DNA from 3 places in the Kribbella sp. NPDC051718 genome. Region 3 is predicted to be linked to each of the others. Evidence: predicted binding sites of a transcription regulator. Region 3 holds the regulator's gene; each other region holds the start of a gene.
The links. Region 3 encodes HrcA, which represses chaperone genes, less so after heat shock. Its sites were predicted from a motif close to TTGGCACTCGNNNNNNNCGAGTGCCAA; they were not measured.
Positions count from the first base shown of each region.

Region 1: groL (chaperonin GroEL) is a predicted target of HrcA. The motif match lies at 8,416-8,442, and genes of this name have one in related genera.
Region 2: AB0M15_RS00485 (FmdB family zinc ribbon protein) is a predicted target of HrcA. The motif match lies at 7,792-7,818, and genes of this name have one in related genera.

Region 1 is NZ_JBFAYZ010000001.1:411,490-421,837, reverse strand. It holds gene AB0M15_RS02025 (ABC transporter ATP-binding protein) at 1-179, opposite strand, end outside; gene AB0M15_RS02020 (ABC transporter ATP-binding protein) at 176-1,897, opposite strand; gene AB0M15_RS02015 (glycerophosphodiester phosphodiesterase family protein) at 2,057-3,022, shown strand; gene AB0M15_RS02010 (M48 family metalloprotease) at 3,019-4,290, opposite strand; gene AB0M15_RS02005 (PspC domain-containing protein) at 4,446-4,766, opposite strand; gene AB0M15_RS02000 (MmcQ/YjbR family DNA-binding protein) at 4,920-5,267, shown strand; gene AB0M15_RS01995 (TetR/AcrR family transcriptional regulator) at 5,298-5,867, shown strand; gene AB0M15_RS01990 (cupin domain-containing protein) at 5,864-6,388, opposite strand; gene AB0M15_RS01985 (helix-turn-helix domain-containing protein) at 6,407-6,676, opposite strand; gene AB0M15_RS01980 (DJ-1/PfpI family protein) at 6,565-7,308, opposite strand; gene AB0M15_RS01975 (RidA family protein) at 7,400-7,828, shown strand; gene AB0M15_RS01970 (GNAT family N-acetyltransferase) at 7,825-8,385, opposite strand; gene groL (chaperonin GroEL) at 8,624-10,249, shown strand; gene AB0M15_RS01960 (DinB family protein) at 10,316-10,348, opposite strand, start outside.
Region 2 is NZ_JBFAYZ010000001.1:96,685-107,032, forward strand. It holds gene glp (gephyrin-like molybdotransferase Glp) at 1-106, opposite strand, end outside; gene AB0M15_RS00455 (alpha/beta hydrolase) at 124-1,485, opposite strand; gene AB0M15_RS00460 (helix-turn-helix domain-containing protein) at 1,622-2,680, shown strand; gene AB0M15_RS00465 (GNAT family N-acetyltransferase) at 2,640-3,110, opposite strand; gene AB0M15_RS00470 (UTP--glucose-1-phosphate uridylyltransferase) at 3,103-4,491, opposite strand; gene AB0M15_RS00475 (5-formyltetrahydrofolate cyclo-ligase) at 4,562-5,119, shown strand; gene AB0M15_RS00480 (penicillin acylase family protein) at 5,120-7,666, opposite strand; gene AB0M15_RS00485 (FmdB family zinc ribbon protein) at 7,838-8,197, shown strand; gene AB0M15_RS00490 (SAF domain-containing protein) at 8,252-8,875, shown strand; gene mscL (large conductance mechanosensitive channel protein MscL) at 9,012-9,419, shown strand; gene AB0M15_RS00500 (GNAT family N-acetyltransferase) at 9,481-9,963, opposite strand; gene AB0M15_RS00505 (alpha/beta hydrolase) at 10,025-10,348, opposite strand, start outside.
Region 3 is NZ_JBFAYZ010000017.1:76,688-87,035, reverse strand. It holds gene AB0M15_RS39865 (NCS1 family nucleobase:cation symporter-1) at 1-673, opposite strand, end outside; gene AB0M15_RS39860 (DUF4870 domain-containing protein) at 773-1,144, opposite strand; gene AB0M15_RS39855 (MBL fold metallo-hydrolase) at 1,235-2,023, opposite strand; gene AB0M15_RS39850 (EF-Tu/IF-2/RF-3 family GTPase) at 2,046-2,384, opposite strand; gene AB0M15_RS39845 (ThuA domain-containing protein) at 2,491-3,156, shown strand; gene AB0M15_RS39840 (Gfo/Idh/MocA family oxidoreductase) at 3,141-4,244, shown strand; gene hrcA (heat-inducible transcriptional repressor HrcA) at 4,355-5,374, shown strand; gene dnaJ (molecular chaperone DnaJ) at 5,412-6,554, shown strand; gene AB0M15_RS39825 (16S rRNA (uracil(1498)-N(3))-methyltransferase) at 6,577-7,305, shown strand; gene AB0M15_RS39820 (class I SAM-dependent methyltransferase) at 7,309-7,944, shown strand; gene AB0M15_RS39815 (Gmad2 immunoglobulin-like domain-containing protein) at 7,932-9,047, opposite strand; gene AB0M15_RS39810 (SigE family RNA polymerase sigma factor) at 9,044-9,553, opposite strand; gene AB0M15_RS39805 (PhoH family protein) at 9,875-10,348, shown strand, end outside.

The sequences.
Region 1 (10,348 bases), on a different contig from region 3:
GTGCCGCGCTGGACATCCTCGACCAGCGTGCCGATCAACCGCGGCGCGGCCAGCCCGGAGACGGCCGCGACCGCGTGCAGGCCCATCGTCGCGAGCAGCGCCCGCGGATGCCGCCGCGCGATCCTTCGAGCGTGCCGACGAACCTCCGCCGAGCTCGCCACCGGCAAGATCTGCCTCATGCCGATACCTCCTCGTCCTCGGTCTGCCGGGTGACTGTCCTGCGGTACCGCGGGTCTTGCTCGAGCAGCTCCCGGTGCTTGCCAGTGGCAACCACCCGGTCGCCGGCGAGGAAGATGACCTCGTCGACACGATCCAGCAGCAGCGGGCTCGAGGTGAGCACCACCGTGCTGCGACCGGACCGGTGCTCGCGCAGCCGATCCGCGATCCGCGCCTCGGTGTGCGCGTCGACGGCGGAGGTCGGCTCGACCAGCACCAGCACCGACGGATCGGCGAGCAGCGCGCGAACCAGAATCAGCCGCTGCCGCTGACCACCGGAGAACGAGCGGCCTTTCTCCTCGACCTCGGAGTCGAGCCCGTCCGTCAACGCGACCAGCACGTCCTCGGCCGATGCCGTCCGCATCGCCGTCATCAGTTCCTCGTCGGTACGCCGGTGATCCGGGTCCAGCTCCTGGCGCAGGGTGCCGGTGAACAGCTGCGAGCCGGTGTCGCTGACCAGGATCCGGGCGCGCACATCAGCACGAGTCGCGCTGGCCAGGGTGACCCCGCCGTACCGGACCTCGCTCGCGTCGTCGTACCGGCCGAGGCGGTCGGCCAGCAGGGCGGCCCGGTCGGGCTCGGCGGACACGATGGCGGTCAGCAGGCCGTTGCGTGCGCGGATGCCGGAGACGGGGTCGACCAGGTCGCCCGCCGAGGGCAGCCGCACGGGTCGGGCCGGGTCCACGACGTCGGGCGTCAGCGCCAGCACGCGGTTCACCCGTCCGGCCGCGACCAGGCCTCGCATGAGCTTCTCGGCCGCTTCGGTCGCGGTCCGCAGCGGTAGTACAAGGAAGGTCGCATACCCGTAGAAGGCGACCAGGCTGCCCGGGCTCAGCTCGCCGCGGAGGGCGAAGTGCGCGCCGAGGCCGACGACGACCACGGTGAAGATGCCGGGCAGCAACACCTGCGCCGCGTCGAGCACCGACTGGATCCGGGCCACCTTCACGCCGGCGGTACGGACCTCCTGCGACTCGCGCCGGTACCGCCGGGAGAACGACTCCTCGCCGCCGATGCCGCGCAGCACCCGCAGGCCCGCGACGATGTCGGAGCCCAACGAGTTCAGCTCGCTGACCGCCTCGCGTTGGGCGGACTGCCGCGCGTGCAACGGCCGCAGCATCGGGCCGAGGCAGAACACCATCAGCGGTACGCCGATCAGCACGACCAGGCCGAGCAGGGTCGACGACGACAGCAGGATCACCGCGACCACGAAGAACGTGACGACCGCACCGGCGAACCGGCCGGACACCTCGAGCAGGTTGCCGACGTAGGCCAGGTCGCTGGAGCCGACGCTGACGACCTCACCGGTGGCCAGCTGCTTGGGCAGCGTGGCGCCGAGGTCGGCCGACTTCCGGGTGACCACCTGGACCGTCCGGTACGCGCCGCTCAGCCAGTTCACCACCACGAACCGGTGCCGCATGATGCCGGCCAGCGCCTGCAGCAGACCGACCCCGACCAGCACGCAGCTCCACAGCAGCAGCTGCTCGGTGTCACCCGCCGCGATGCCCTTGTCGATCGCCTGGCCCAGCACGGCCGGCACCAACGCCTGGGCGCCCATCGCGAGGATGCCGAAGATCATCCCGCCCGCGAGCGTGGCCTTCTGACCGCTCGCCACCCACAGCAGGTAGCGGGCAGGTGAACGGTGATCGGGGATGCCGGGATCGGCCAACGGAAGCTGTTTCATAACCCTTCGAGGCTAGGTGCCCGCACCGACAAAAGCATGTGATTAAAGACCGGCCCAGCTCACTCGGCGGAGGGGAGGGAACACAGTTGGTGGGCGAGCTTCACTTTGCGTTGGGCAACGAGTTCCCACCCCGCCACCTCGGCCGCTTGTCCTGGAACCATGCTGGTGATCGCGCATCGGGGAGCGAGTGGCTACCGTCCGGAACACACGCCGCAGGCCTATCGGCTCGCTGCGGCCCTAGGCGCCGACTATCTGGAGCCTGACCTGGTCCCGACGCTCGACGGCGTCCTGGTGGTCCGGCACGAGAACGAACTGTCCGGTACGACGGACGTCGCGGAGCACGCGGTGTTCGCGGACCGGCGGATCACCAAGATCGTCGACGGCACGGCCGTGACCGGCTGGTTCGCCGAGGACTTCAACTACGAGGAACTGCGCACGCTGCGAGCCCGGGAGCGGATGCCCGCCTTACGGGCCGCCAACACGGCGTACGACGGCCGCGAGGGGATCCAGACCTTCGACCAGGTGGTCGCGCTGGCGCGGCAGGAGTCGGCCCGGCTCGGCCGCCCGATCGGGGTCATCCCGGAGATCAAGCACCCGGCGTACTTCCGCCGCCTCGGCCTGCCGCTGGAGGAGCTGCTCGCGGAGCGCCTGGTCGCGCTCGGCCTGCACAAGGGCGAGGCGATGATCCAGTCGTTCGAGCCGACCAGCCTGCGCCGGCTGTCGGTGATGACGGACGTCCCGCTGGTCCAGCTGATCGACTCCGAGAACGCGCCCAACGACTTCCTCCGGGCCGGTGACCCCCGGACCTTCGCGGACCTGATCGAGCCGGTCGGCCTGCGCGAGATCTCGACGTACGCGCAGGTGCTGGCGCCGCACAAGGACCTGGTCATCCCACGGACCCCGACCGGCGCCCTCGGCGAGCCGACCCGCCTGGTCGACCTGGCCCACCGGGCCGGCCTGTCGGTCCAGCTCTGGACCTTCCGCGCCGAACGCCGCTTCCTCCCCACCGGCCTCGACCTGGCCGGCGAACTGGCTCGCTTCGCCGCCACCGGCGTAGACGGCGTCTTCTCCGACCACCCCGACATCGCCGTCGCCGCAGTCGCCAAGACGTCGCTGAGGGTCTAGCGCAGCGCGGACCGCAGCTCCTTCAGCACGGTCCGCGCAGGCTCGGCCAGCTCTTTGTCGATGACCTGGCTCTCCTCGATCTCCAGCTCCACGAGCGGGTCCTGCGCGGGCCTGGTCCGGATCAGCTTCGCGCGGAGATTCGTCGGCGGGTGAGTCGAGTCGCTCCGGGTCTCCCGCAGCCGGCTGACCCGGATCCTCCGCTCGACCTCACGGGCCGGGATCTCCTGGACGGCCCCGGCGGCTGCCTCCAGCGGGTCCACGTCCGAGCCGAAGCGCAGTGCCTGCTCCATGGCCCGGTACGAGGTCGAGGCGAGCTCGTACCGCTCCAAGGCGCCAGCGGCCGCCTCCGAGCCGGCGATCTCCGCTGATCGCCGGTCGGCGAGGTACTCCTCGCGCTGCTGGGCTCTCAGGTCCGCCGTGGTCAGCAACCACTGCACACCTCGGGCCAGCGAGCCGATCGTCGCGTCGAGGAAGCTGTTGACCGCGTTGTTGCTGTATCCGTTGAAGTGATAGGTCTGGAGCTCCAGCCGGTACTCATCGGACTCGTCGTTGCGAGACGTCATCTGGATCTCCTCCAGTGCGTCCACCGCCGAGCCGACGACCCAGCGGTGCAGGCCGTCACCGTTCTTGCCATGGCCGAGCTCATGGGCCAGTACGGCGACCCGCTCCTGCGGCCCGAGCCCGGCCCACAGCGGCAGGCCGATGTTGATCACCGGCGTGATCCGCCACCCGACCTTGCTGAAGCCGATCGCCGGATAGGGACTGAGCTCGATGAACCCCACGCTCCTGGTACCGATCTTGGCGGCGATCTCGTCGACCAGGGCGAAGAGCCGGGGAGCCTGCTCTCGGTGCACGACATGGGCGTCCGGGCCGAGGTGGTGGGCCCGGGGGCGGAGCAGGAACGTGACCCCGAACGGGATGACCGACAGCAGGATGCCGATCCAGAGCGGCCGGTACGAGACCAGCGCGTAGACGCCGCCGACCAGGCCGGCCAGAGGGAGTACTACCAGGATCAGCGTCGACAGCAGATAGGTACCGACCCGGGCGACGGTCCAGCCCGGCCGGCGGATCTCGCCGTGCTCCAGCTCGCGGTACAGAGTGTCTGCCAGTCGATGCTCGCGTCGCCGTCGCCTGGCCGAGACCTGATGGGTCGGGCCGGTCGGGTCCACGTTCCAGTCGCACTGGTCACACCACGTCACGTGCTGCGGATCTACGGCGATCTCGTGGTCGCACTTGGGGCAGTGGTTGGCCCCCTGGTCGGTCTGCACTTGAGGAGTGTGGCAGGCGAGGTCAGTCGCTGAGCGCTGTCAAAGCTGTTTTTGCACGAACTTGCAGGGTGTGGCGTCGGTCGGCACGGCAGCAAGGGTGGGGCGCCGGTGGCCTATCTGGTGGCGCTGTCACCTTGCTGCCGTGCGTCCGCCCGTCACGCCGCCGGCGGCTTGTCGTCGTAGATGCGAGCGGCGATGTCGGACTCGGGGGTGGACTGCTGCTGGGGCTGCTGGACCGACTGCCAGACGGCCTTGCCGTCAGCTTCGGGCATCACGATCCAGGCGATAACGTAGCCGATCAGCGCGGTGCCGCCGGTGATCAGGGTCAGGCCGACGATGGCCAGCCGGACCAGCGTGGCGTCGATGTTGAAGTACTCCGCCAGGCCACCGGAAACACCGGAGAGCATCCGCTGGTTACGGGAGCGGCGAAGCGACTTGCCGGACAGGTTCGAGAACGGTGCAGTGGAGTTCGTCATGTCCACTACTCTGCCGCCGCGGACCCCTTCCCCACATCGGGATCGGTACCGACCCGACCCTGGTCGCACCCCTGGTCCGGGTCAGCCGGGGCGGGTCCGGGCCCCTGACTACTTTCGATATTTTCTGTCGGTGGAAGGTCTTACCGTCAGGGGATGGATGCTGAGGCGGTGACGAAGATGCTGCTCGCCCTGCCCGGGGTCGAGGAGCATGTGGGGTGGGCCGGGCAGCCTGCGTTCAAGGTGCGGAAGAAGGGGTTCGTCTACCTGTCGGCGGACGAGACGTCGGTGATGCTGAAGGCGCTGCGCGAGGAGCAGGAGGCGCTGGTGGCGGAGGATCCCGAGGTCTACACGCCGTCGTGGGCGTCCGGGCGGTTCGCGTGGCTGGAGGTCAAGCTCGCTGTCGCGGATGAAGGGGAGCTGCGGGAGCTGTTGACCGAGGCCTGGCGGTTGACGGCGCCCAAGATGCTGGTCGCCCAGCTGACCGATGGAGGTCCGGATTGATTCCAGCCACTGGCTGTAACGTATCCGGGTATGGCGCGGCCACGGGATGCGGAGCTCGACGAGGCGATCATCGAGGCGACCCGCAACCGGCTGGTCCGGGACGGCTACGCGCAGATGACGATCGGCGACATCGCGTCCGACGCGGGGGTCAGCCGGCCGACGCTGTACCGGCGGTGGGCGACCAAGTTCGCGTTGGTGGTCGACGCGCTGGACTACGGATTCCGCAAGCAGGAGGACCTGTACACGCTGGACCTGAGTCGGTTGGCGCCGCGGGAGGCGTTCGCTGAGGCGGTCCGGCGGCTGGATCCGGCGTACTACAACCCTGATGCGATGGTGCTGATGGCCGACTTCGCGGGCGAGGCGATCCGGACGCCGGAGCTGCTGGAGATCCTCCGCAAGCATGCGGTCGAGCCACGCCTCGCACTCCTCGAGAACCTGCTCGGCCGGCTCGAAGAGCGCGGAGCCGTTCGCGCCGGCCTCGACCGGCACACCATCGCGACACTGTGCTTCGGCAGCTACTTCGCCGCGTACTACCGCGGCGACCCCCGCGAACAAATCCCGGCAGCCGTGGTCGCCGCCCTCTGGCCCGCGATCGCCTAGCTGCGGCCGTGTGTCGGTGGGCGCAATCCGTATCTCCGCACGACATCGTCCAGCCAGTCCGGCTCGCCATAGGTGAGCCCGTACTTCTCGGCCAACTCGGCGAACCCAGGGCGGGCAACGACCTGTACTCCGTCCGCCGGCTCCGCGAGCAGCTCACTCAGCTCGCGGAAGTAGTTCTCGAACCCGCCAGGGGTGATCACCTCGATGATCCGCCCGGGCTGGTCGCCGGCGTTCCACATCGCGTGCAGCTGGCCCCGCGGCTTGGTGATGTAGCCGCCGGGGCCGAGCACCACCTCGCTGTCGTCGGAGCGGAACCCGATCTCGCCTGCGAGCACGATCGAGTGCTCGTCCTCCCGGGTATGCCGGTGTGGCGCCGTGATCGTGCCGACGGCGAACGGGTGCTCGACGATAGACACCTCAGCGCCGGGCACCCGGCTGGCCAGCTTGAAGACGGCGCCGAAGCCGGGGATGGCGACGGACTCGCCTTCGCCGGGGCGCAGTACGGACAGTTCGGCAGTCATCGCCCACCTCCTGTTTCGTTACAGGCCTTGATTGTAACTCGACTTGCGATAGGCGCTGGGCGTGGTGCCGACCGCGCGGCGGAAGTGGGTGCGGAAGTTCGCTGCGCTGCCGAAGCCGGTGGTGGCGGCGATCCGCTCGACCGACCAGTCGGAGGTCTCCAGGAGTCGGCGTGCGCTCAGTAGGCGCTGCAGGGCGACCCGCTGCATCGGGGGCATCCCGGTCTCGGTGGTGAAGTGCCGGATGAAGGTCCGGCGCGGCAGGTTGGCGTGCTCGGCCAACTGCCGCACGGTGAGCGGTTCGCCCAGCTGCTGCATCGCCACTCGCGGGTGGTCGACAGGTCTGAGCGGGGCGGGGTCAGTACGTCGACGTACTGGCGCTGATCGCCGCTCCGGGCCGGGCCGGCCACGACGTGCTTGCCGGCCTCGTACGCGGCGGCGGCGCCGACGTCGGAGGCGATCAAGTGCAGGCAGGCGTCGATGGCAGCGCCGCCGCCGGCCGAGGTGAGGATCTTGCCGTCCTCGACGTACAGGCGGTTCTCCAGGACGTTGACGAGTGGGTGGTCGGCGCGAAGGCGGGCGACGTACTCCCAGTGGGTGGTCGCGTCCCGGCCGTCCAGTACGCCGGCCGCCGCCAGCGCGAGCGTCCCGGTGCAGATGCCGACCAGCCGGGCGCCCCGGTCGGCGGCTGCGCGGAGCAGGTCCAGGTACTCGGCGGGTGGTGGGAGCTCGGGGTCGTCGTACCCGGGTACGACGATGATGTCGGCGTCGGCCGCCGCGGCCAGTGGCTGCGTGGACATCGCCTCACCGCAGACGGTCACCCGGTAACCGGCGTACCGGCCGAGGATGTGCAGCGGGATGCTCAGATCGAGCGGGATCAGGCGCGGTACGCCGAGGATCGCGACCGTCAGGCCTGGCATCATCCTTGCCTCCTTTGGCATCGTCGCCGCTGGTGACAGGCGGTACTCGAATCCTACGGTTGATTCAATATTCAGCTTTCGGATCGGGAGAGACATGACCGCGACACAGGTGGAGAGCTTCGGGCTCCCGTGGGAGAGCGTGTACGGCTACGCCCAGGCCGTCCGGCACGGGGACACCATCTACCTCTCCGGCCAACTGGGCCACGCCGGCGAGAACCTGGTGGCGCCGGCACCGCTCGACGCGGCCGGCGAGGTGACGGACTTCTCGGGGATGGCCGACCAGATGCGGCAGACCTACATCAACGCTGCGGACCTGCTGAGCCGCTTCGGCGCCGGCCTGGAGAACGTGGTCGAGGAGGTCCTCTACGTCCTCGACATCCCGTCAGCCTTCGCAGCCGCCGGCCCGGTCCGCAAGGCCGCATACGGCCGAGAAGACCCCCAGGTCGCCAGCACCCTCGTAGGAATCACCCGCCTGGCCCTCCCCGGCCAACTAATCGAAATCAAGTTCATCGCCAAGCTCTAGAGCTCCTTGCGAACCAGCACCCACTGCGCCGACGTCCGGCTCACCTCCGCGAAGCCTGCCTCCAGATAGACGGACAGCGGACCGCGGTAGAGGTCAGCAGAGGGGATCCGGCCCATGTAGGAGAGATCCACCGCGCAGGCCTCCAGTACTTCGGCCCCCTGGGTGCGGGCGAAGTGGATCGCTCCTTGGAGGAGCTCACCGGCCAGTCCCTGACGGCGGTGGCCGACCGGTACGACGAAACAGGTGACCACCCAGGCGTCGGGATCGTCGGCGCGCCAGTTGGGGGAGGCGAGTACGCGCGGATAGGCCGAGCGGGGAGCTACGGCACACCAGCCCACCGGCGTACCGGCGTCTGTTGCGAGGACGCCTGGTGGGCGGTCCGAGGCGATCTGGGCGCGCAGGGCCTCGCGCTTGGCGGCGGGGGAGGTGTCGGACCACTCCTTGCCGCGGAGGCGGAAGTACTGGCAGAAGCAGCGGGCCGGGTCGCCGCGGTCGCCCATCACGGTGACGACGTCCGGCCAGCGGTCCGGGGTGGCCGGTACGACCTCCAGAGTCATCTCAGCACCGTACTGCGGACCGGGGGCTGGCTTGCACTCGCTTGGGTCGAGTGCTAATACTTGGTTAGCACTCGATGGGCGAGAGTGATAACTGCTCGCGCCCGGACGGTGTGACCATAGACGGCCTCGATGAGGTGCCGGAGGCGTGGCGGGACGTGACCGCCGCACCGATAGCACCGTCCGTCGCGGGCATCCGGCCGGCTGAACAAAAAACTCGACGCGGGAGGACTCGCGGAGAATGCCCAAGCTGATTTCTTTCAATGAAGAGGCGCGCCGTGGCCTCGAGCGGGGTATGAACACCCTCGCCGACGCCGTGAAGGTGACGCTCGGCCCCAAGGGCCGCAACGTCGTGCTGGAGAAGAAGTGGGGCGCCCCCACGATCACCAACGACGGTGTCTCCATCGCCAAGGAGATCGAGCTCGAGGACCCGTACGAGAAGATCGGGGCCGAGCTCGTCAAGGAAGTTGCCAAGAAGACGGATGACGTCGCTGGTGACGGCACCACCACGGCGACCGTGCTGGCCCAGGCGCTCGTGCGCGAGGGTCTGCGCAACGTCGCCGCCGGCGCCAACCCGATGGGCCTGAAGAAGGGCATCGAGAAGGCCGTCGAGGCCATCAGCGAGCAGTTGCTGGCCCAGGCGAAGGACGTCGAGACCCGGGAGCAGATCGCTTCCACGGCCTCGATCTCCGCCGCCGACACCCAGGTCGGCCAGATCATCGCCGAGGCGATGGACAAGGTCGGCAAGGAAGGTGTCATCACCGTCGAGGAGAGCAACACCTTCGGTCTCGAGCTCGAGCTCACCGAGGGCATGCGCTTCGACAAGGGTTACATCTCGCCGTACTTCGTGACCGACACCGAGCGGATGGAAGCGGTCCTCGAAGACCCGTACATCCTCGTGGTGAACAGCAAGATCTCGAGCATCAAGGACCTGGTCCCGGTGCTGGAGAAGGTCATGCAGACCGGCAAGCCGCTGGCGATCATCGCCGAGGACCTCGAGGGTGAGGCGCTCGCGACCCTGGTCGTGAACAAGATCAAGGGCACCTTCAAGACCGTCGCCGTCAAGGCGCCGGGCTTCGGTGACCGCCGCAAGGCCATGCTGGTCGACATCGCCGTGCTGACCGGCGGTGAGGTCATCTCCGAGGAGGTCGGCCTCAAGCTCGACACCGTGGACCTGGAGCTGCTCGGCCAGGCCCGCAAGATCGTCGTCACCAAGGACGAGACGACCATCGTCGAGGGTTCCGGCGACGCCGACCAGATCTCCGGCCGGGTGAACCAGATCCGCGCCGAGATCGAGAAGTCGGACTCCGACTACGACCGCGAGAAGCTGCAGGAGCGGCTGGCCAAGCTGGCCGGCGGCGTTGCGGTGATCAAGGTCGGCGCGGCCACCGAGGTCGAGCTGAAGGAGCGCAAGCACCGCATCGAGGACGCCGTTCGCAACGCGAAGGCCGCCGTCGAAGAGGGCATCGTCGCCGGTGGCGGCGTGGCGCTGCTGCAGGCTTCGGTCGTTGCGTTCGAGAAGCTGGAGCTCGAGGGTGACGAGGCCACCGGTGCCGCGATCGTGCGGTCCGCGGTCGAGGCTCCGCTGAAGCAGATCGCCTTCAACGCCGGCCTCGAGGGTGGCGTCGTGGTGGAGAAGGTTCGCAACCTCGAGCCGGGCTGGGGCCTCAACGCCGCAACCGGTGAGTACGTGGACCTGATCGCCACCGGCATCATCGACCCGGCCAAGGTGACGCGCTCGGCGCTGCAGAACGCAGCGTCCATCGCGGCCCTGTTCCTCACCACCGAGGCCGTCATCGCCGACAAGCCGGAGAAGGCCTCGGCCGCTCCGGGTGGCGCGCCCGACATGGGCGGCATGGACTTCTGATCTCCTAGAAGTTCCTTCTGTACAAAGAACCTGGCCCCGGGCACTTCGCCCGGGGCCAGGTTCTTTTTATGCGTCTGCTGCTGCTTTGAGCAGGCGGAG
Region 2 (10,348 bases), on a different contig from region 3:
CACAGAGCACCAGCCCGAGCGCCTCCATCAACGGCTGCTCGAACGGCGGCAGCGGCTTCACCCTGCCGAGTACTGCTTCTAGATGCTCGTCAACACTCCGTCTCACGCAGGCGACTCTAGCCGTTAGCGCAGGAGAAACTCCGTGACGGTCTGCCGAACAGTGCCAGCTCCATTGACCTGCAGCGAATGGCCAGCGTCCGGTACTACGACCAGCCGCGACCCCGGAATGTCCCGGTGAGCCTCAAGCCCCCAGACCAGCGGTGTACCGAGATCCCGCTCGCCGTGCAGCAGCAGAGCGTTGACACCTCGCAGGGACAGCCCACGCACCTCGGGGTCCTTCACCTTGGGCCAGTTCTCGCACATCACCATCTCGCCGTTCGACCGGGCCGCGGCGGCGTTGAAGGGCCACAGCTGCTCAGGAGTGAACTTGCTGACCGCCCGATCGGCCTTGCGGGCCCTACTGTGCTCAGGCGACTGAGCGCCGCCCCACGGGAAGTCCAGGTCAAGACAGAGGGTCGCCGCCTGGATTCCCTGGCTGTACTCCGATGCCGGCGCGCCGCTGAACTGATCGACCAGTGCGAACAGGTCTTGCAGCCGCGTGTTGTCGCCGCCTGCCGCCGCATGTAGCGCCTCGGGGGCGAACAGGAAGCGGGCCGAGTCGACGTAGCTCACCATCGTGACTGCTTCGAGCAGCTTCGGCCCGAGGGAGGGATCCCGTCGTAATACCAAGGACAGGTCGGCCGCGGGGTCGCCGGGGCAGTTGCGGCCTGGGGTGGCGCACACGTCACGTAGTACTCGAGCAAAGTCACCGAAGGTCTCCACCAGCTCGGCACGGAAGGAGTCGACCGGCACTGTCGAGTCGAGCACTAGATGGGTGACCCTGGACCGGTACGCCGCCGCGTACCGCTGGGCTGTGTAGGTGCCGTAGGAGACGCCGTTGATCGCCCAGCGGTCGACGGCGAGGGCTCGCCGTAGGTCTTCCAAGTCGGCGACTGTGTCCGTAGTCGCGTAGTGCTCACGGTCGGCGCCAAGAGTCGCCGCGCACGCCAGTACTGCGACTCGGCTCGGTACGCGGAGGTCGTTGCCGCCGCGCTCCTCCTGCAGTTCGGGGCAGTTCAGCGCGTTCGCGCCGGTTCCCCGTTGGTCGAGCATCACGATGCGGTAGTCGTTCTTGATTCCCTCGAAGGCCCGGAGCACCCGCGGCGCGAGACTCGGACCTGGCTGGCCAGGACCCCCGGTGAGCATCAGCATCGTGCGCTTCGCCTGCGGATTCCCTGCCACCAGCACCGGCAGGTCGAGGGTCTTGCTCCGCCGGTCCCCTCGATCCAGTCGGACCGTCAGTTCCCCGCACAGATAGGCGGACAGTTCCGGCTGCGCACACGGGGTGAGCCCGGTCCACGTCGCGTACTGCTGCGCCACGGCTGTACTTCCGCCGAGCGACAGACCTGCGATCAGGATGAACACGGTCAGCAGGCGTCGGCGCATCGTAGGCTCCAAACCGGTCGGGCGTCGGTGGTACACCTCACCCCGCCCGCGACTCCGAACGCCATCCATTCGAGACTTTCGAACTCTCCCGGGGCGACCTCGCCAGGAGCGATGATGTGGCCCGGGGAGGACTGAGATGATCCGGCTCGGCCTGAACGACCGCCAGTTGTCCACACTGCGCTTCACGGTGTCACCGCTGATGCAGCTCGTCCACGCCGTGTTGTGGATCCAGCAGCGTCCGCATCAGCCACCGGCATGGCTCCCTGAGCGCTGGTCGCAGGTCTCCCCCACTAGCCGCGCATTGCTCCTCGACCTGATCGATCCCGCGACACACTCCATCCCGGACTTCCTCCTCCCCGTCACCGACCAGTACCGCCCGACAGTCGAGACTGAATTGGCTGCGGTCGCCGCCACTCCGCTCAGCGACCTCCGCGCACACCTACGTCTCACCTACCGCCTCGGGCCGGTCGACGAGATGTTCGCCGGCTACCTGGGCGTAGTACCCGCCGTGGCAGACGGTTGGCGCAAGGAGCCGACAGAGCTTGTCGAAGCCGCTTGGTCGGGCCAGAGTGCTCCACTGCTGGATGCGGTCCAGCAAGCACTGGCAGATGCCTGGCAAGTGCTCCTGGCGCCGACCTGGCCGGCGATCCGAGCAGTGACCGAGACCGATGTCATGCACCGGCTGCACCTCGTGAAGACGGCCGGAATGTCCTCAGCAGCCCTCGAACTCGTCGACGGCGAGCAATGGGATGGCAAGGCCGCACAGCTCGACTCCCCACTCGAACTCGATCTGACCCGCCTACGCCATCGCATAGTGCTGGCACCCACGGCGCTACTCGAACACGGCCGGGCGGTCGTCATCTCGGGTGACGAACTGGTGGTCGGCTACCCCTGCCGCGGCCGCGCTGCAATCATCGGCCCCCATGCAACGGGCGACGCTCCCCAGGTACCAGCGTCGGACGGCCTAGGCACTCGTCACCGACTGATGGCCGCCTTGGAGGTCCCCCAGCCGGGTCACAGCCTGGCTGCTCGCCTAGGCCTGTCGAAGGCGACGGTGTCCTACCACCTAGGCCGACTGCACAGCAGCGGGCTGGTCGAGCGCCGCCGTCTCGGCCGCGAGGTCTACTACGCCAGAACCCCCGCCGCGGACCAGCTCACGACACCGCTTCGGGATGTGCGCCCCACACCATCCTGACGTCCGGCACGCGCTCCTCGTTGTCCGCGCCGTCGGTACGCCGTACCTCCGTGAACCCGTGCCGCCGGTAGAACTCCTGCGCCCGGGTGTTGCTCTGGAACGTCCACAGGGCGAGCCCACCGGGCCGCAGGTCCTTGGCCAGGTCGACCAGCGTCGAGCCGACCCCCTGGCCGGCCACCTCCGGATCGACGTACAGCTGGTCGAGGTCGTCGCCGTCCAGGGTCAGTACGGCGACGATCCGGCCGTCGTCCATCGCTACCCAGCTCTGCCCGTCCGGTAGCAGCACCTCGGCGAACCAGCCGCGCACCTGTTCTTCACTGTGGATCGCCGGTGGCAACTGCGAATCCTGTGCGTGCCGGGACCGCCACCAAACCGCTGCGGCCTCGTCCGTGTCGTACGGCTCCAACGGCCGGATCCAGACATCATCCACGGAGCTCGGTCCCGTCGGGGATCTCCCGGCGTTCACCGGCCGGCGCCTCCACCTCGACCTCGCCGAGCACCACCACATCCTTGCCGAAGGCAACATCGCCGCGGACAGCGAGCCGGTCCGCCCGGACCAGCGACGGCGGCCCGCCCGCGAACCGCGACTCGAAGTCGGCGAGGATCTTGAAGTACTCCGGATCCAGGTCGACGTACGGCTCGTCGCCCTCGTGATGGGTGGTCAGGTCGCCGGCCTCGTTCAGCTGGTAGACGTCGGAGCGCAGGACCAGCAGGTCGTTGGTCGTCTTGACCGGCTTGAACCGGCTCCGGTCGACGACCACGGCCTGCGAGCCCTCGAAGGTCTCGATCGCGGTGCCCATCGCGGTCTCCAGCTGGATCACCTTCGACGAGGACGAGTCGGCCGGGTCGACGGTCTTGCGGTTGACGATGATCGGGAGCCCGAGCACGCCGTCGTGACCGGCCATCAGCTCGGCGAGCCGGTCGAGGTCGATCCACAGGTTGTTCGTATTGAACGTCTTGTGCCGGGCGACGTCCTGGAAGTACTTGTTGTCGTCCGGGTGCACCTGCGCGCTGTCGCGCAGGATCAGCCGGCCGTCGGACTTGCGGACGGCGACGTGGCCGCCCTTGCGGTCCGACCTGGTCCGGCGGCAGACCTCCATCCCGAACGGGACGTCGTGCTCGACCATCCAGGCGGCGATCCGGCCGTCCGGGGTGGCACCGAGGTTGTCCGCGTTGGAGATGAACGCGTGCCGGAAGCCCTTCTCCCGCAGGGCGTCGAGCGTGCCGGACGCGACCAGCGCGGTGTAGATGTCGCCGTGGCCGGGCGGGCACCAGGCGAGTTCGGGGTCGTCTGGCCACTCGGCCGGCGTCAGGTCGTCGGCGAGGAGCTTGGGCTCCATGTTCTGCTGGAAGTCGAGCGGGACGCCGTCCACCGGCAGGTCGGAGTACTCGCCGAGGATCGCCAGCGACTCCTTCTTGGTGCGGAAGGAGTTCATCAGGACGAGCGGCAGCGGTACGGCGTACGCCTTGCGGGTGGCGAGGATCTGCCGGGCGATGATGTCGAGGAAGCTCAGTCCGTCCTTCACCGGCAGTGCCGACTTGGGTCCGGTGACGCCCATCGACGTACCGAGGCCGCCATTGAGCTTGATCACCACCGTCTCGGCGAGGGCAGCCCGCCGCGACTCCTCGCTGGGATCGAGGTGCTCGAGATGGGGAAGTTCACCCACCGGCTCGATGTCGTCCTCGCGGATCGTGCCCTGCTGACCCGACTCGAACAACCGGTAGTAGTGCGAGAAGACTTTCACCGCGACGTCGGCGACTCCGGCCGCGCGCATCTTCTCCTGTGCCTGTTGGAGACCTGCCTCACTCATGACCCAACACTAGGGTAGGCATCCTCACCGCGACGTCAACTACGTCACTACGCGTCTCTAGGATCACGCTGTGTTCTCTTCCAAGGCGGCATTGCGTTCGCAACTGTTGGCCGCCCGGCGTGTAACGGCCGCAATGTCTGGACCTGGGCTGCTGGCGGTCGCCCGCGAGCAGGTCGAGGTGGTGGCCGCGCGGACGATCGCGGTCTACGTCTCGATGGCCAATGAGCCTCAAACAGGCCCACTGATCGACTGGCTGCTCGCCTCCGGCCGCGAGGTCCTCCTGCCGGTCCTGTACGCCGACAACGACCTGGGCTGGGGTATCGCCCCGGGCGCGGCCGACCTGGTCCCTGGTCGGCTGGGCCTCTCAGAGCCGCCTGTGGACCTCGGTGCCGACGCGATTGCCTCCGCCGAGCTGGTGATCTGCCCGGCGCTCGCGGTAGACCGCCACGGCGTGCGGCTCGGTCGTGGCGGCGGTTCCTACGACCGGGCTCTGGCGCGCGTCTCCCCCGGTACTCCGACCTGGGCCGTGGTCAACGACTCCGAGATCCTCGACGACCTCCCGTCCGATCCGCACGACCAGCCCGTCAAGGCAGCACTCACCCCGACCCGGCTGGTCCAGCTCGGTTAGCTAGTTGTCCTTCTCCGGCTTGGTGAAGGTCAACGTGTGCTTGCGGGTCGCCTCGACGGCGCCGCGGGTGTAGGCCCACGGCAGCGTCTCGCCGCGCACCCACAGCTTGGTCTGGTCGATGTAGTTCGACGAGAACGCGTGCCCCGAGACGCCGGTCAGGTTGATCCAGCGCGACTTGTCGAAGTCGGACAGGTCGACCACCATCCGCATCGACGGCGTCGAGGTCACCGCGTAGCCCTCAGCCGCGTCCCACGAGGTCGCGTCGACGATCGACGAGCCGCCGCCCAGCTCGTACGGGCCGCGGTTGAACAGCTTGTCCACCACGCCGACGCCCGACTTGCCCAGCGTCTGGTTGGTCAGCGTCAGCTTGTGCAGCCGGCCCCACTGCCAGTTCGAGGGCTCGCGGGCCATCTTGGTGGTGATCTCGGCCCGCGCGTTGACCAGCGCCTCGCGCAGGATGTCGTCGCGGCTCTCCCGCTGGGTGGTGTCGAGGTTGTCCCACCAGGTGCTGTTCGGCTGGGTGACCAGGTTGCGCATCACCTCGAACCAGCGTGACCCGCCATCCGGCCAGGTGCTCTCCGGCAGCTGGTCGTGGAAGGTCAGCTGGAGCAGATTGCGCCAGACGACGTTGAAGTACGCCGCCGGCGCGGAGTCGGCCGGCTGGGTGAAGTCCCAGGTCCGCAACGTGTCCTGACCCTGCCGGTCGAACTCGTCGTTGATCTGGACGTGCAGCAGGTACGGCATCAGCTGCTCGGCGTTGCGGTTCTTGGTGTCGAGCTGGATCGAGGCCATCGAGTTCGCGTCGAGTTTGCCCGCGGCCCGGACCCGCTCGAGGATCTGTTGCGACCGGTAGCCGTAGTCCCAGTCGTCGGTCAGGTGGTACGGATACGTCTGCGGCACCACGGCCTGGTTCGCCGTCACGATCACGCCGTCGTCGGGGTCGGCCTCGGTCGGCATCGCCTCGAACGGGATGTAGCCCTTCCAGTGGTACCGCGAGTCCCAGCCCGGCACCGGCCAGTCGCCGAAGCCGGCATTGCGGATCGGAACCCGGCCGGGAGCCTGGTAGCCGATGTGGCCCTCGCGGTCGGCGTACACGAGGTTCTGGGACGGGACCTCGAAGATCGAGGCGGCGGCCCGGAACTGGGTCCAGTTCTGGGCCCGGTTGATCGCGAACAGCGCGTCGGCGGTCCGTCCCGGGGTCAGCGCGGTCCATTGGATGGCGACGCCGTACGCCTCGGGGCTCTTCAGCTTCTTCGCCGCCAGCTCGCCGGTCTCGCGCTCGTCGTCGCCGACGTCGGAGATGATCGGGCCGTGCCGGGACTCCCGGACGATGATCGTCTCTTCCTTGTCCTGGCCGGCGACCTTGAACTTCTCCTCGCGCCGGGCCAGGCCGGTGCGCTTGTTGTCGTACATCACCGCGTTCGGCCCGGCGAACTTCTCCAGGTACAGATCGGTCACGTCGGGGTCCAGGTTGGTGAAGCCCCAGGAGATCGAGTTGTTGTGGCCGATCACCACACCGGGCAGGCCGGAGAAGCTGAACCCGGACACGTCGTACGGACACTGGGTGCCGAGGTTGTTGCAGTGCAGGCCGACCTGGGTCCAGATGCCCGGCATCGTCGCGCCGAGGTGCGGGTCGTTGGCCAGCAGCGGCTTGCCGGTGGTGGTGTGCTCACCGGAGACGACCCAGGAGTTCGATCCGATGCCGTCGCCGCGGCCGATCAGGTCCGGCAGGCCCTTGGCCACCTTGTCGATGGTGTCGAGCGACTTGAGCAGATCCTTGGTCAGCATGCCGCGCTGCGGCGGCGGGGCCGACGCGGTGGTGAACGTGCCGCCCTTGGTCACCCCGGCCGACGCGATGATCGGCTCGTTGCGCTCGTAAGGGTAGTCCGGGTAGAGGCTGGCGATGTTGGCGGTCGGGTACTTCGCGGCGAGCTTGGTGCGGGTGATCTCGTCGTCCATGTTGCCGCCGAGGTCCCACGCCATCGCCTTCAGCCAGGCGAGCGAGTCGGCCGCGGTCCACGGCTCCGGGTGATAGTCGGGGCCGGTCGGGTCCTTCAGTGACAGTACGGCGTACTCCAGGCTGAGGGCGGAGCCCTCATGGGTGTCCAGATAGGCGTTGACGCCGCGGGCGTAGTCGTCCAGGTACTGCCGGGTGGTCGGCGTGAGCAGGGCGAGCTCTTTCTCCGCGACCCGCCGCCAGCCGAGCGTGCGGACGAACTTGTCCGTCTCCAGCGCGTCCTTGCCGAACAACTCGGCCAGCCGGCCGGCCGTCACATGGCGGCGGAAGTCCATCTCGAAGAACCGGTCCTGGGCGTGCACGTAGCCCTGGGCGGCGAACAGATCACCCGGCTTGTCGGCGTAGATCTGCGGGATGCCGTTGCCGTCGCGGACCACCTCCACGTCCGCGTCGAGTCCGGTCAGCTCCACCGTCCCGTCGTAGCCGGGGAAGGAGTGGCGGACGACGAAGACGCCGGTCCCGGCCACCACCAGGAGCAGGGTGGCGAACACGATTCCGGACAGGACGATGACACGCAGCAGGCGACGCACGGACCAAACTTAGAGAATCCGGCCGCGCACCCCAAATGCCGCTCCCCAAAAACCTGTGGACACAGAGCGGTCTAGACCGGAGATCTCGGCCTGAAGTTGGAATACTTCGGGCCCGTAACGCATTATTAGCAGTCGAGTAGTAGGAGTGCCAGCGGCCTGAAGGGGAATCACGTGCCGACGTACCAGTACCAGTGCACCGAGTGTGGTAACTCGCTCGAGGTCCGCCAGAGCTTCACCGACGACGCCCTGACGGTCTGCCCCGAGTGCCAGGGAACCCTGCGCAAGGTGTTCAACGCCGTGGGTGTCGTGTTCAAGGGCTCTGGCTTCTACCGCAACGACAGCCGGTCCTCGGGGACCAGCACGCTGCCGGCCAAGAGCGAGTCGTCCTCCTCGTCGTCGGAGTCCTCGTCCAACGGGTCGAAGTCGTCGTCGGATTCGTCGAAGAGCTCTTCGTCGTCCTCGTCCTCGTCGTCGGGCTCCTCCGGGTCCGGGTCGTCCGGGTCGTCGTCGAGCAGCACCAGCGCCGCCTGAATTTCTCTGTGGACAAACCGAAGACGGGGCTCCCGGGCTCGTACCTTCCCTGGCATGAGCCGACTTCTTCTTCGTGACCTGCTGAAAGCCGTTCGCCGGCGCCGCCGCCTGTTGGCTGGAGTGTCCGCGGCGGCAGCCGTGTACTGCGGCATGGCCGCCCTCTCCCCGCCACCACCACCGACGGTGGCCGTCCTCGCCGCCGCCAGAGACCTGGCCGGTGGCTCGCCGCCGACCGCGCGCGACCTTCGGACCCTGCGATTACCCGCTGCCGTCGTGCCCGCCGGTGCCCTCCAGCCGGGCAGCGACGTCGCGAGCCGCGTCCTCGCGGGGCCGGTGCGCTCCGGCGAGCCACTCACCGATGCGCGCTTCCTCACCCCTGCGTCACTCCCGGCGGGCCAATTCGCCTATCCAGTCCGAATCGACGACGCCGACCTGACCACCCTGCTCCAAGTCGGGGACCGAATAGACCTGTACGCCGCAACGAGCACTCCCGTCGACGCCGCGACTCCGTTGGCCGCAGCCGTGCGCGTGATCGCGTTGCCCGCGGCGCGCGAGTCGCCGACCGGCGCTTCGGGCGCGCTGGTGGTGATCGCTGCCGGGCGGGACGTGATCGGCCGGATCGCTCAGGCGACGGCGAACACGCGGATCAGCTTCGCCCTGACACCCGACACGAGCTGATCACCTATCGGACACGGACGGTGGCGATCTGTCGTGATGCGGCGCGGTCGCTCGCGATCCAGCGGGCGGAGACCTACGTTTTGCGGGTACCCAGCCGAGGGTCCGCCCGGGCCCCGCATCGTGGAGGCACTGCAAAATGATCGATGGCTTCAAGAAATTCCTGCTGCGAGGCAACGTCCTCGACCTCGCCATCGCGGTCGTCATCGGCACCGCCTTCGCCACCGTGGTGAAGACCGTGGTCGACAGCCTGGTGAGCCCGCTGATCGCCGCCATCGGCGGATCGAACGTCAACGGCCTGGCCGTCCAGCTCAACGACAGCAACCCCAAGACCGTCATCGACTTCGGCGCGATCATCAACGCCGCCGTCGTCTTCTTCCTGACCGCCGTGGTCGTCTACTTCGTGCTCGTCGTCCCGATGAAGAAGATCCAGGACCGTCGCGCCGCGAAGGCCGGCACCGCCGAGGAAGAGCCCAACACGCTGACCATGGACCAGGAGCTGCTGGTAGAGATCCGCGACGCTCTGCGGGCCCGCCCGCTGTCCTGACCGAGGTACTGCAGGTCCGGTCGGCTGCGCTCTTGCGGCACATCGCAGCCGGCCGAGCGGCTCAGGCAGTGGTTGGGTATTGGAGCCAGGTGTAGTCGATGGGTTGGGGTTTGTTCCATTCGGCGGCTATGTCGGCGGCGACGGGCTGGAAGCCGGCTCGGAGGTAGGCGCGGATGGCTTGGGTGTTGTCGGGGCGGACGCGGAGGAAGATCTCGGCGTAGCCCGCTGACTGGGCCGGTTCGAGCAGGGCCCGGACGAAGTCGGTGCCGATGCCTTTGCCGCGCAGGGCTGGGTCGACGATGAGACGGGCCAGCTCGACTTCGTCTTCCTCGTCGTCGAGCCAGAGTTCGCCGTAGGCGACCGGGGTCTCGCCGTCGAAGTACAGGTAGGACTGGATGTCGTCGGCGATCGCGCGCCAGCTGGTCAGGATGTCGGCCGGGAACGGGTACTCGTCCCGCCCGGTCAGCAACGCGACCTCCTGCGCTGTCGTCGCCCAGCCCGCCACGAGCACTGTGTACGCACTCTCGAACGACCGCAGTTCCATCAGGACTCTCCTCGTGAACGACACCGACCGAACACAGTACGACGGTCACGGTGCGATCGGATCAGCCGATGAAAGCAGCCAGCGTCCCGGCCAGTTCGTCCTTGTGGGGCGGGAAGTCCGGGGTGGGTGGCTCCGGGCAACCGGTGAGTTCGCGGCTGCCAGGGATCAGGCGCAGCAAGGCTTCGACCGTCTTGCGTTGGTGAGACGGATTCTCCGGTACCGAAGGGAGAACAGCCACCGGAATACTCAACAGGGCAAGGTCTTCGTCTCGCACTCCACGCAGGGTGTCCGCGGCGAGCAGCTCCTCAGCGATGGCTGCTGATGCTCCCCTGGAGGTGAAACCTGCCCGGGTGCGTTCGTCGACCACCGGGTCGCCGCTCGTCGC
Region 3 (10,348 bases):
CGCCGGCCTTCACCAGCACGGTGATCATCAGCGCCAGGAAGGCCAGCGTGACCAGCGGCGCGGCCCAGTTCTCGAACCGCCGCAGCGCCTCGATGCCACGCCAGATCAGCACCATCTGCAGCGCCCAGAAAAAGAAGAAGCTCAGCCACATGGTCCACGGATGGCCGCCGATCGACGAAGCGCCGGTCCAGCCGGAACCGGCCAGCTCGCCGACGATCACGTAGATCGCCTGGCCGCCGATCCAGGTCTGGATGCCGAACCAGCCGCACGCGACGAACGCCCGCAGCAGCGCCGGGAAGTTCGCCCCGCGGACCCCGTAGAAGGCCCGCGCGAAGACCGGGAACGGGATCCCGTACTTCGTTCCCGCGTGGCTGTTCAGCAGCAACGGCACCAGCACGATCAGGTTCCCCAGGGTGATCGTCAGGAACGCCTGCAGCCAGTTCATCCCGAGCGCGACCAGCCCGGCCGCGAGCAGGTAGCTGGGGATGTTGTGCGCCATCCCCATCCACAGCGCCGCGTAGTTGTACGTCGTCCAGTGCCGCTCCGGCAATCGGGTCGGCGCCAGCTCGGCATTGCCGTACCGGCTGTGCGCGATGGCGGCCGGGTCGGCCAGTTCGACCCGGCCGTCCGGGTGGGTGATCTGTTCAGGAGAAGCCGGGGCCGCATGCGCCATCGTCGCCACCTCGTCCGCAGTCGTGTTTCGGACCAACGTGCGGGATCGCGGACGCCATGTCAACGCATAACCCCACAGCGTGAGCGCCGATCGGGCCGGTTACTTCACCAAGCGAAGGGCGAAGGGGTACCTGTGCGGCTTGCCGTTGCCGGCCGCCATCGTCGCCATGATCGCGAACACGACCGCGAGGATCCAGATCGCCGGCAGCGTGATGAACCCGATCAGCACGAACATCAAGATGTACGACGCGACGTACCCGATGGTCGCGGTGATCTGGAAGTTCAGCGACTCGACCGCGTGCGCGCGGACGGTCGGCGAGTCGCTGCCCTTGACCAGCAGCACGATCAGCGGCGCGAGGAAGCCGAAGATGATGGTGCCGACGTGCGCGACCAGCGACCAGGTCCGCTCCTCGTCCGGCCGCATCGGCTGACCGGAGTACTGCGGTGGCGGCGGCGGATAGTTTTCAGTCATAGGTGGAACCGTAGAAGCCGGCACGCACCTTGAATGCGCAAACGACTGATCGATGCGCAATAGACAGCCGAGCACTGCGCTTTCAGGCAGTTACTCGTCTTTGGCGAGTCCCAGCAGCGGCAGGGTGGGGCGCCGGGGAGCGCCCAGAGTGGCGTAGCCGCGGCGTACCGCCTGCTCGAGGTGGGCCTGCGGCCAGGGCCAGTCGTCGGTGTGGGCGAGCGCGTCCTCGAGCGAGGTGCCGTTGTGGTGCAGGCCGGAAATCGTGTTCGCGACCGTGCCGATGTCGCCGTTCTGGTCGCGGACGAACTCGGCGTCGACGACCGCGCCGTGCCCCGGCACGACCTTGGCGGTCGCGGAGAGCAGCCCGATCAGCCGGTCGACCGTGTCGGCCCACTCCAGCGGGTACGAGTCCTCGCCGTACGACGGCGGCGCCGACTCCTCGATCAGGTCGCCGGCAAAGAACACGTCGACATCCGGTACGACGACCACCACGTCGCCGTCGGTGTGACCGTTGCCCAGGTGCAGCACCTCGACCCGCCGGTCACCCAGCTCGATCACCTTGGCCACCGCGAAGGTGTTGTCGATGGCAACGGTCTCGGCGACGGCGGCGGCCGTGTTCTCCTGCGCGTAGCTCGTCGCGTCCTTGAAGGCCGGGTTGCCGAAGACGTGGTCGAAGTGCGCGTGCGTGTTGACCACCCAGTGGATCGGCGCGTCGGTGACCTCGCGGATGTGACCCAGCAACTCCTCGCCCTCGGCGGGAGTGCCACGCGTGTCGATCACCAGCGCGCCCTCACTACCGACGACCAGCCCGATGTTCACGTCGTACTCCGCGTACCGCCGGACCCAGGTGTGGTCGGCCAACTCCACCCACGAACTCATGCCGACGACCCTAACCGGACGATCAGCGGGAGATGACGTCGCCTGCCAGTACCTGGCTCCGGTCGATGCCTTCGAGCAGCAGCCCGACGTTCTCACCCGCGCTCGCCGCCGTGAGCTTCTTGCGGAAAGCCTCGACCCCGGTGACCCGGCTCATCGCGACCTGCTGGCCGGCGCGCATGATCAGCACCTGGTCGCCTTCGGTGACCGTGCCCGCCGTGATCCGGCCGGTCACCACCGTGCCCCGCCCGGTGATCGAGAAGACGTCCTCCACCGGCATCGTGAACGGCCCGGTGGGTACCACGTCCTGCGGCCGCACAGTGTCCTGCACCCGCGGCTCCTGCTTCCAGAACTTCCATCCCATGGTGGTCGACCCTAGTGCCTATCCAGCCGCCGGGACGGGGGTTGAAGGCCCTCGATCTGCCGCCTAGGGTCGCAGAGCTGAACCGATTCATCCGATCTCTACACCGATGAAGCAACCGAAGGGCGGCGGCGTGACGACACGACGGGCACTGGTAGTCCGGGGTGGCTGGGAAGGACATGTCCCGGTCGAGGCGACCGAGCTGTTCATCCCCTTCCTGAAGGAGAACGACTTCGAGGTGACGGTCTCGGACACGACCGAGAGCTACCTCGACCTGGACGGCGTCGACCTGGTGCTGCAGTGCATCACCATGAGCGAGATCACCGGCGAGCAGGTGAAGGGCCTGGAGACCGCGGTCCGGGCCGGCACCGGCCTGGCCGGCTGGCACGGCGGCATCATCGACTCGTTCCGCAGCAACACCGACTACAGCTTCATCACCGGCGGCCAGTTCGTCGCGCACCCGGGCGGCGCGGTCGACCACCGGATCGAGATCGTCTCCGACCACCCGATCGTGGAGGGCCTGACGCACTTCGACCTCCGCACCGAGCAGTACTACGTGCACGCCGACCCGACCAACAACGTGCTCGCCACGACCACCTGCCGGGCGCACCCGGACTTCCCGTGGATCGACGGCGCGACGATGCCGGCCGTGTGGACCCGCACCTGGGGCGAGGGCAAGGTCTTCGTCTGTACGCCGGGCCACACCGTCGCCGACCTCGACACGCCAGAGGTCCGCACCATCGTCGAGAGGGGCCTGCTGTGGGCGAGCAAGTGACCAACGTCGGCATCGTCGGCACCGGCGTCATCAGCGGTACCTACCTCGAGCACCTCGCCAAGCTCCCTGGCGTCCAGGTGGTCGCCGTGGCCGATCTCGACCTCTCCAGGGCGCAGACGATCGCCGACCAGAACCCGGGCATCCGGGCCCTGACGTCCGACGACTTGTTCGCCGACCCCGAGGTCGACATCGTCCTCAACCTGACCATCCCGGCCGCGCACGCACCGGTCCACCAGGCGGCGCTGCAGGCCGGTAAGCACGTGTACGGCGAGAAGCCGCTGGCTGTCGACCGTGCCGAGGCCGAGCCGTTGCTCAAGCTCGCGGCGGCCAGCAACCTCCGGATCGGCTGCGCGCCCGACACCGTGCTCGGCACCGGTACGCAGACTGCCCGCGTCGCGCTCGACCGTGGCGACATCGGCGTACCGACCGCAGCGACGGCATCCTTCGTCACGCCCGGGCATGAGCTGTGGCACCCGGCGCCGGAGTTCTACTACCAACCAGGTGGCGGCCCGCTGCTCGACATGGGTCCGTACTACATCACCAGCCTCGTCACGCTGCTTGGGCCGGTGAAGAGAGTCACTGGTCGGGCCGGGCGGTCGCAGCAGCAGCGGAAGGTCCACACCGGGCCGCGAGCCGGGGAGACGTTCCCTGTCGACGTACCGACGCATGTGACCGGCGTACTGGAGCACGAGTCGGGTGCGCTCACCACCGTGCTGATGAGCTTCGATGTGTGGGCCGCACGGCTGCCGCGGATCGAGATCTACGGCACTGAGGGCAGCTTGTCCGTTCCGGACCCGAATGGCTTCGACGGCACGGTGGAGATCGCCACTGCCACCAACCGTGACTGGACGCAACTCCCTGTAGCCGGTGGGTACGCCGGAGCCGGGCGCGGCGTCGGTGTGGCCGACATGGCTCGTGCACTACGCAACAACGAGCCGCACCGGGCGGACGGAGCGCTGGCGTACCACGTGCTCGACGTGATGGAGTCGCTGCTTGAGTCTGCAGCTCAGGACCAGTCGGTGGACGTGGCGAGTACGGTCGAGCGGCCTGCCGCCGTACCTTTGGGAGCGTCTCCAGAATCCGCCTGAGATCCGTCCCACGCCGCTACGCGTCGGTAGGTGTCGTGCGGGCTCGGTAGACTGGCACTCGAAACTCGGGAGTGCCAACCCGAGGGGCCGACGTGAGAGGGGTGGTGCGCGTGCTGGACGAACGCAAACTGGACGTGCTCCGGGCCATCGTCGAGGACTACGTGGCCACCCATGAGCCGGTCGGCTCGAAGACCCTGGTCGACCGGCACAACCTCGGTGTCTCGCCGGCCACGGTCCGCAACGACATGGCCGCGCTGGAGGAGGAGGGGTACATCACCCAGCCGCACACCAGCGCCGGCCGGATCCCGACCGACGCCGGCTACCGGCTGTTCGTGGACAAGCTGAGCACGGTCAAGTCCCTGTCCGCGGCCGAGAAGAAGGCGATCTCGTCCTTCCTGGTCGGCGCGGTCGATCTGGACGACGTCGTACGCCGTACGGTGCGACTGCTCGCGCAGATCACCCGGCAGGTCGCGATCGTCCAGTATCCGACGCTGAGCCGGTCGAGCGTGCGGCACATCGAGGTGGTCACGATGACCCCGCGCAGGCTGCTGCTCGTGCTGATCACCAGCACCGGCCGGGTCGAGCAGCGGATCGTCGAGACGCACGAGGACGTCGACGAGCAGCTGATCGCGGACCTGCGTTCGCGGCTGAACACCGCGCTCACCGGACAGCGGCTGACCGACGCGGCGACCTCGCTCGCGAGCGTCACCGAGACCTTCGCACCGGCCGACCGATCGCTGGTCGCGGCCGTCGTGACGAGCCTGCTGGAGGCCTTCACGGTCGAGGGCGAGCAGCGGATCGCGGTCGGTGGCGCGGCCAACCTGACCCGGTACGGCGACGACTTCGAGCGCAACGTGAAGCCGGTGCTGGAGGCGCTCGAGGAGCACGTGATCCTGCTGAAGCTGCTCGGCGAGGCGACCAACCCGCAGACGCTGACGGTCCGGATCGGCCACGAGAACCCGTACGAAGGACTTGCCACCACCTCGGTCGTCGCCACCGGCTACGGCTCCAAGTCGGAGGCGCTGGCCACCCTCGGCATCGTCGGCCCGACCCACATGGACTATCCGAGCACGATGGGCGCTGTCCGCGCCGTCGCGCGCTACGTCAGCCAGATCCTGGCCGACTCGTGAACCACCCCCGCACACTGCCTACCAAGTGGTCTGGAGTATGAGCACCGATTACTACGCCGTCCTCGGCGTCAGCCGCGACGCCAGCCAGGACGAGATCAAGAAGGCCTACCGCAAGCTGGCCCGCCAGTACCACCCGGACGTGAACGACTCCGAGGACGCGCACCACAAGTTCCAGGAGATCGGCCGCGCGTTCCAGGTGCTGAGCGACCCGCAGAAGAAGCAGGTCCACGATCTCGGCGGTGACCCGTTCGCGAGCGGGCCCGGCGCGGCCGGAGGCGCCGGCTTCGGCCAGGCGTTCACCTTCACCGACATCATGGACGCCTTCTTCGGCCAGACCGGCGGGGCGACCCGCGGGCCACGGCCACGCACCCGGCGGGGCCAGGACGCCCTGATCCCGCTGCGGATCGACCTCGCCGAGGCGGCCTTCGGGACGACCCGCGAGCTGAAGGTCGACACCGCGGTGCTCTGCCCGACCTGTTCCGGCTCCGGCGCCCAGGTCGGCTCCGAGCCGGTCACCTGCGAGATCTGCCACGGCCGGGGCGAGGTCACCCACACCCAGCGCTCGTTCCTCGGCGAGGTCCGGACGATGCGTCCGTGCCCGAACTGCCGCGGCTTCGGGACCACCATCCCGAACCCGTGCGTCGAGTGCGCCGGCGACGGGCGGGTGCGCTCCCGGCGTACCGTCACCGTCAAGATCCCCGGTGGCGTCGACAGCGGCACCCGGGTCCAGCTGACCGGCCAGGGCGAGGTCGGCCCGGGCGGTGGCCCGGCCGGTGACCTGTACGTCGAGATCGAGGTCGAGCCGCACGAGATCTTCACCCGCAGCGGTGACGACCTGCACTGCACGGTGACGCTGCCGATGACGGCGGCGGCGCTCGGTACGACGATCGACCTGCCGACGCTGGAGGGCGAGACGACGCCGCTGGAGATCCGCGCGGGGACGCAGTCGGGGACGGCGATGACGCTGACCGCGCGCGGCGTACCGCGGTTGCGGCACGCGGGTCGTGGCGACCTGATCGTGCAGGTGATCGTCGAGACGCCGACCAAGCTGGACGACGCGCAGAAGGCGTTGCTGCAGCAGATCGCCGCCGCGCGTGGCGAGGAGCGGCCGGTCGGTCATGTCCAGGCGGCGCACAAGGGTGTCTTCGGGCGCCTGCGCGACGCCTTCGGTCAGCATTGAAAACGACTTAGGCTGCCGGGCGATGGGACTCGCGGTCTTCTACCTGCCTGACCTTGGCACTGACACTGACGGCCCCGAGCTGGTACTGGACGGGGCCGAGGGTCGTCATGCGGCCGTCGTACGCCGGATCGGCCCCGGCGAGCGAATCCGGCTGACCGACGGCCGGGGCTCGTTCGCCGAGGGCGCGGTCACGGCTTCGAACAAGACCGGCCTGACCGTCGCGGTCGACCATCGTGGTGAGGTCGACGCGGCGAGCCCGCGGCTGGTCGTCGTACAGGCTCTGCCGAAGGGGGAGCGGGCCGAGCTGGCTGTCGAGATGCTCACCGAGGTGGGCGTCGACCTGATCGTCCCGTGGAACGCGGACCGCAGCCAGTTCCGCGCCAACCCCGAGCGGGTCGCCAAGACCGAGAGCAAATGGCAGTCCTGGGCCTTCGAGTCCAGCAAACAGTCCCGCCGCTCCTGGTTCTGCGAGGTGGCCCCGATCGCCTCCACCTCTGAGGTCACCAAACTCGTCGCCGACGCGGCCCTCTCCGTGATCCTCCACGAAGAAGCCACCACCCCGATGGCCTCGCTGGAACTGCCCACGGATGGTGACATCGTCATCGTCGTCGGCCCCGAAGGCGGCATCACCCCGGCCGAGCTCGAAGCCTTCGCGGCAACCCCGGTCCGCCTCGGCAGCACCGTCCTCCGTACGTCGACAGCGGGCGTGGCCGCCGCATCAGCCCTACTCGCCCGCTCCCGCTGGAGTTGACCCTTGAAGGACTGGCTCGAATGGCACCAGGACTACGACGACGAGTCCTCTGAGCTGAGCGGCCGCCTGCGATCGGTCCAGCAATCGATCCGCGCTCACCTGGACGCGCACCCCGACGGCCCGATCCGCGTCATCAGCGCCTGCGCCGGCCAGGGCCGGGACCTGATCGAAGTACTCGCGACTCACCCAGCACGCGACCGGGTGACCGCCCGCCTGGTCGAGCTGGACCCGCGCCTGGCCGAGACAGCCCGCGCCGCAGCCGCCGCGAACGGCCTCACCGGCATCGAGGTGGTCGAGGCCGACGCCGGAGCGAGTGCGCCCTACGCAGGCGCAGTACCGGCCGACCTGGTCCTCTTCTGCGGCGTCTTCGGCAACATCACCCCCGAGGACACCGAGGCGACCGTCCGCGCCCTACCGGCTTTCTGCACCCCCGGCGCCACTGTCATCTGGACCCGAGGCCGCCACGATCCCGACATCCGCGGCCAGATCCGGGCGTGGTTCACCGAGGCAGGCTTCGAAGAACTGGCCTTCGACGCCCCGACCGGTGTCGCCTGGTCGGTCGGCACCAATCGCTACCTCGGTCCGGAGGCGCCCGCCGCACCCGAGCGCCTCTTCACCTTCACGTCCTACTTGACGTAGATCGTCTTGGAGTCCGTGTCGGTGATGCGGCCGTCCTCGGGGGAGGTCAGATAGACCTCGAGCAGCCATTCGCCGGCCCCGAGCTTGGGGGTGAAGGCGTAGGAGGCGAACTTCTGGCCCTCCGCGGCCATCGTGTAGTTCTTCACGACCACCTTGGTTTTCAGGTTGGTGGCTCGCCAGTCGACCTGGGCTTCGAAGGCCGATGCAATCCCGGTGACCTTGAACGACTGCTTGACCGTCTGGTTGTTCTCCGGGGTCTCGATCCAGACCATGGCCTGGACGTCGGCTTTCTGGGCCTTGTTCAGGGGCTGGTTCGCGTCGACGACGCCGAAGAGGGTCTTGGGGGTGCGACCCTGCTCGGTGACCTGGACCGGCGCGGTCCGCTGGAGCGCGCCCTGGACGGTGTAGACGAGTTGCTGGGCCGCCATGTCGGCGACGTCCGGCTCCAGGGTGGCCGCAGGCAGTTGTTTGAAGTCGACCAGGATCAGGTCGTCGGTGTAGCGCACGGAGTTGACCGCGGCGCCGTCCCAGGGGGAGACGTAGTCCGGGTCGCCCGCGACCTTCGACATCGTCATCAGCCGGACGGCTTCCTCGGCCGGCCGGCCGTTGATCGACTGCCAGGTGCGGTACAGGCGGTAGTCGGGGCCGTTCTTGTTGCCCACGACCTTGCCGAGCCAGTAGATCGGTACGGCCTTCTGCTTGACCTCAGGCTCCTGGAGCGCGCGGGTCTTGTCCGACGGGTCCACGGTGGGCGGCAAGGTGACCGCCTTGGTGGGGTTGGGCTTGGGGGTCGGCGGGAGCGTGGGGGCGGTCGACGGGTCGGCTGACGCAGTGGTGGTCGTGTCCGGGCCGCCGGCGACGCTGGGCTGGTCGGCCGTCTTGGTGTTGTCGTTCAGTACTGCGAACGCGCCGATCGCCGCCGCCGTCCCGAGGACCGCCGCGCCCGTGGTGATCACCCAGGGACGCCGGCTGACCGGGGCGCGCTGGGCCCGGACCCGGGCCTGGATCTCGTGCAGGCCGTCGGCAGGCTCGATCCGGCCGGCCTCCTCGGCCAGACTTCGCCGCATCAGCTCGTCGAAAGGGTCTTCCCCGTGGTCGTTCATGCGCTCTGCTCCAGAACCTGGCGCAGCGATCTGGTCGCTCGCGCGGCGTGACTCTTCACGGATCCCCGGCTGATCCCCATCGTGTCGGCGATCTCCGCCTCGGACAGGTCACCGTAGTACCGCAGCACCATCACAGTGCGTTGCTTTTCGGGCAGGGTTCGCATCGCCTCGATCACCCGGTCGGTCTCCGCGGTCCGCAGTACCGCCTGCTCCGCGCTCGGCTCGTCCGGCAGGGACTTCGGCAGGTGCTTGTCGACCACGACGAGATGCCGTTGCCGGGACCGGCAGCGGTTGACCACCGCGGTCCGCAGGTAGGCCAGGGCCTTGTGCGGGTCGCGGAGCCGGTTCCAGCGGCCGTGCATCGCCACGAAGGCGTCCTGCACGATCTCCTCCGCCGAACCGGTGTCGCGCAGCAGCAAGGCGCCGAGCCGGACCAACGACGTGTAATGCGCCGTGTAGACAGCCGTCAGCGCCTCGTCTGCATCCCACGAGGACTCATGCGTCACGCACTCATCGAACACTACGGCCGGTTGTGCCACACAACGGAGACGCGAAGGTCCGGTTCCAGGTTGACAACCTTCGGCGAATATCGCCCCGGCCGGGCGGATTCGGGGCGGCCCGGGGTTTTATCGGGTGAGGCTGTCGGGCCGGGCCGCTAGCATGGGTGGGTCACACCATCGGGCATTTGGAGGAACAGGCTGTCCAGGCCACGCAGTATCGAGCCGCCGCACCCGGATGCGGCGCGCGCTGACGGCAGCGCAGCAGGTGCCGGTCCCGGTGCCGGTCACAAGGCGTCACACAAGATCGTCGTACCGAACAGTATCGACATGGTGGCGTTGCTCGGGGCCCGCGACGAGTTCCTCCGGATCATCGAGAAGGAGTTCGACGCGGACATCCTGGTCCGCGGCAACGAGATCACGATGACCGGCGAGCCGGCCGAGCTGGCCCTGACCGAGCGGCTGGTCGACGAACTGATCGCGGTCGTCCGGACCGGTCACGGGCTGACCGCGGACTCGGTCGAGCGCAGCATCGCGATGATCAAGGCCGAGACGGCCGAGAGCCCCGCCGACGTGCTGACCCAGAACATCCTGTCCAGCCGCGGCCGGACGATCCGGCCCAAGACGCTGAACCAGAAGCGCTACGTCGACGCGATCGACAAGAACACGATCGTCTTCGGCATCGGCCCGGCCGGTACCGGCAAGACCTACCTGGCGGTCGCCAAGGCGGTCCAGGCGCTGCAGGCCAAGGAGGTCAACCGGATCATCCTGACCCGGCCGGCCGTCGAGGCCGGCGAGCGGCTC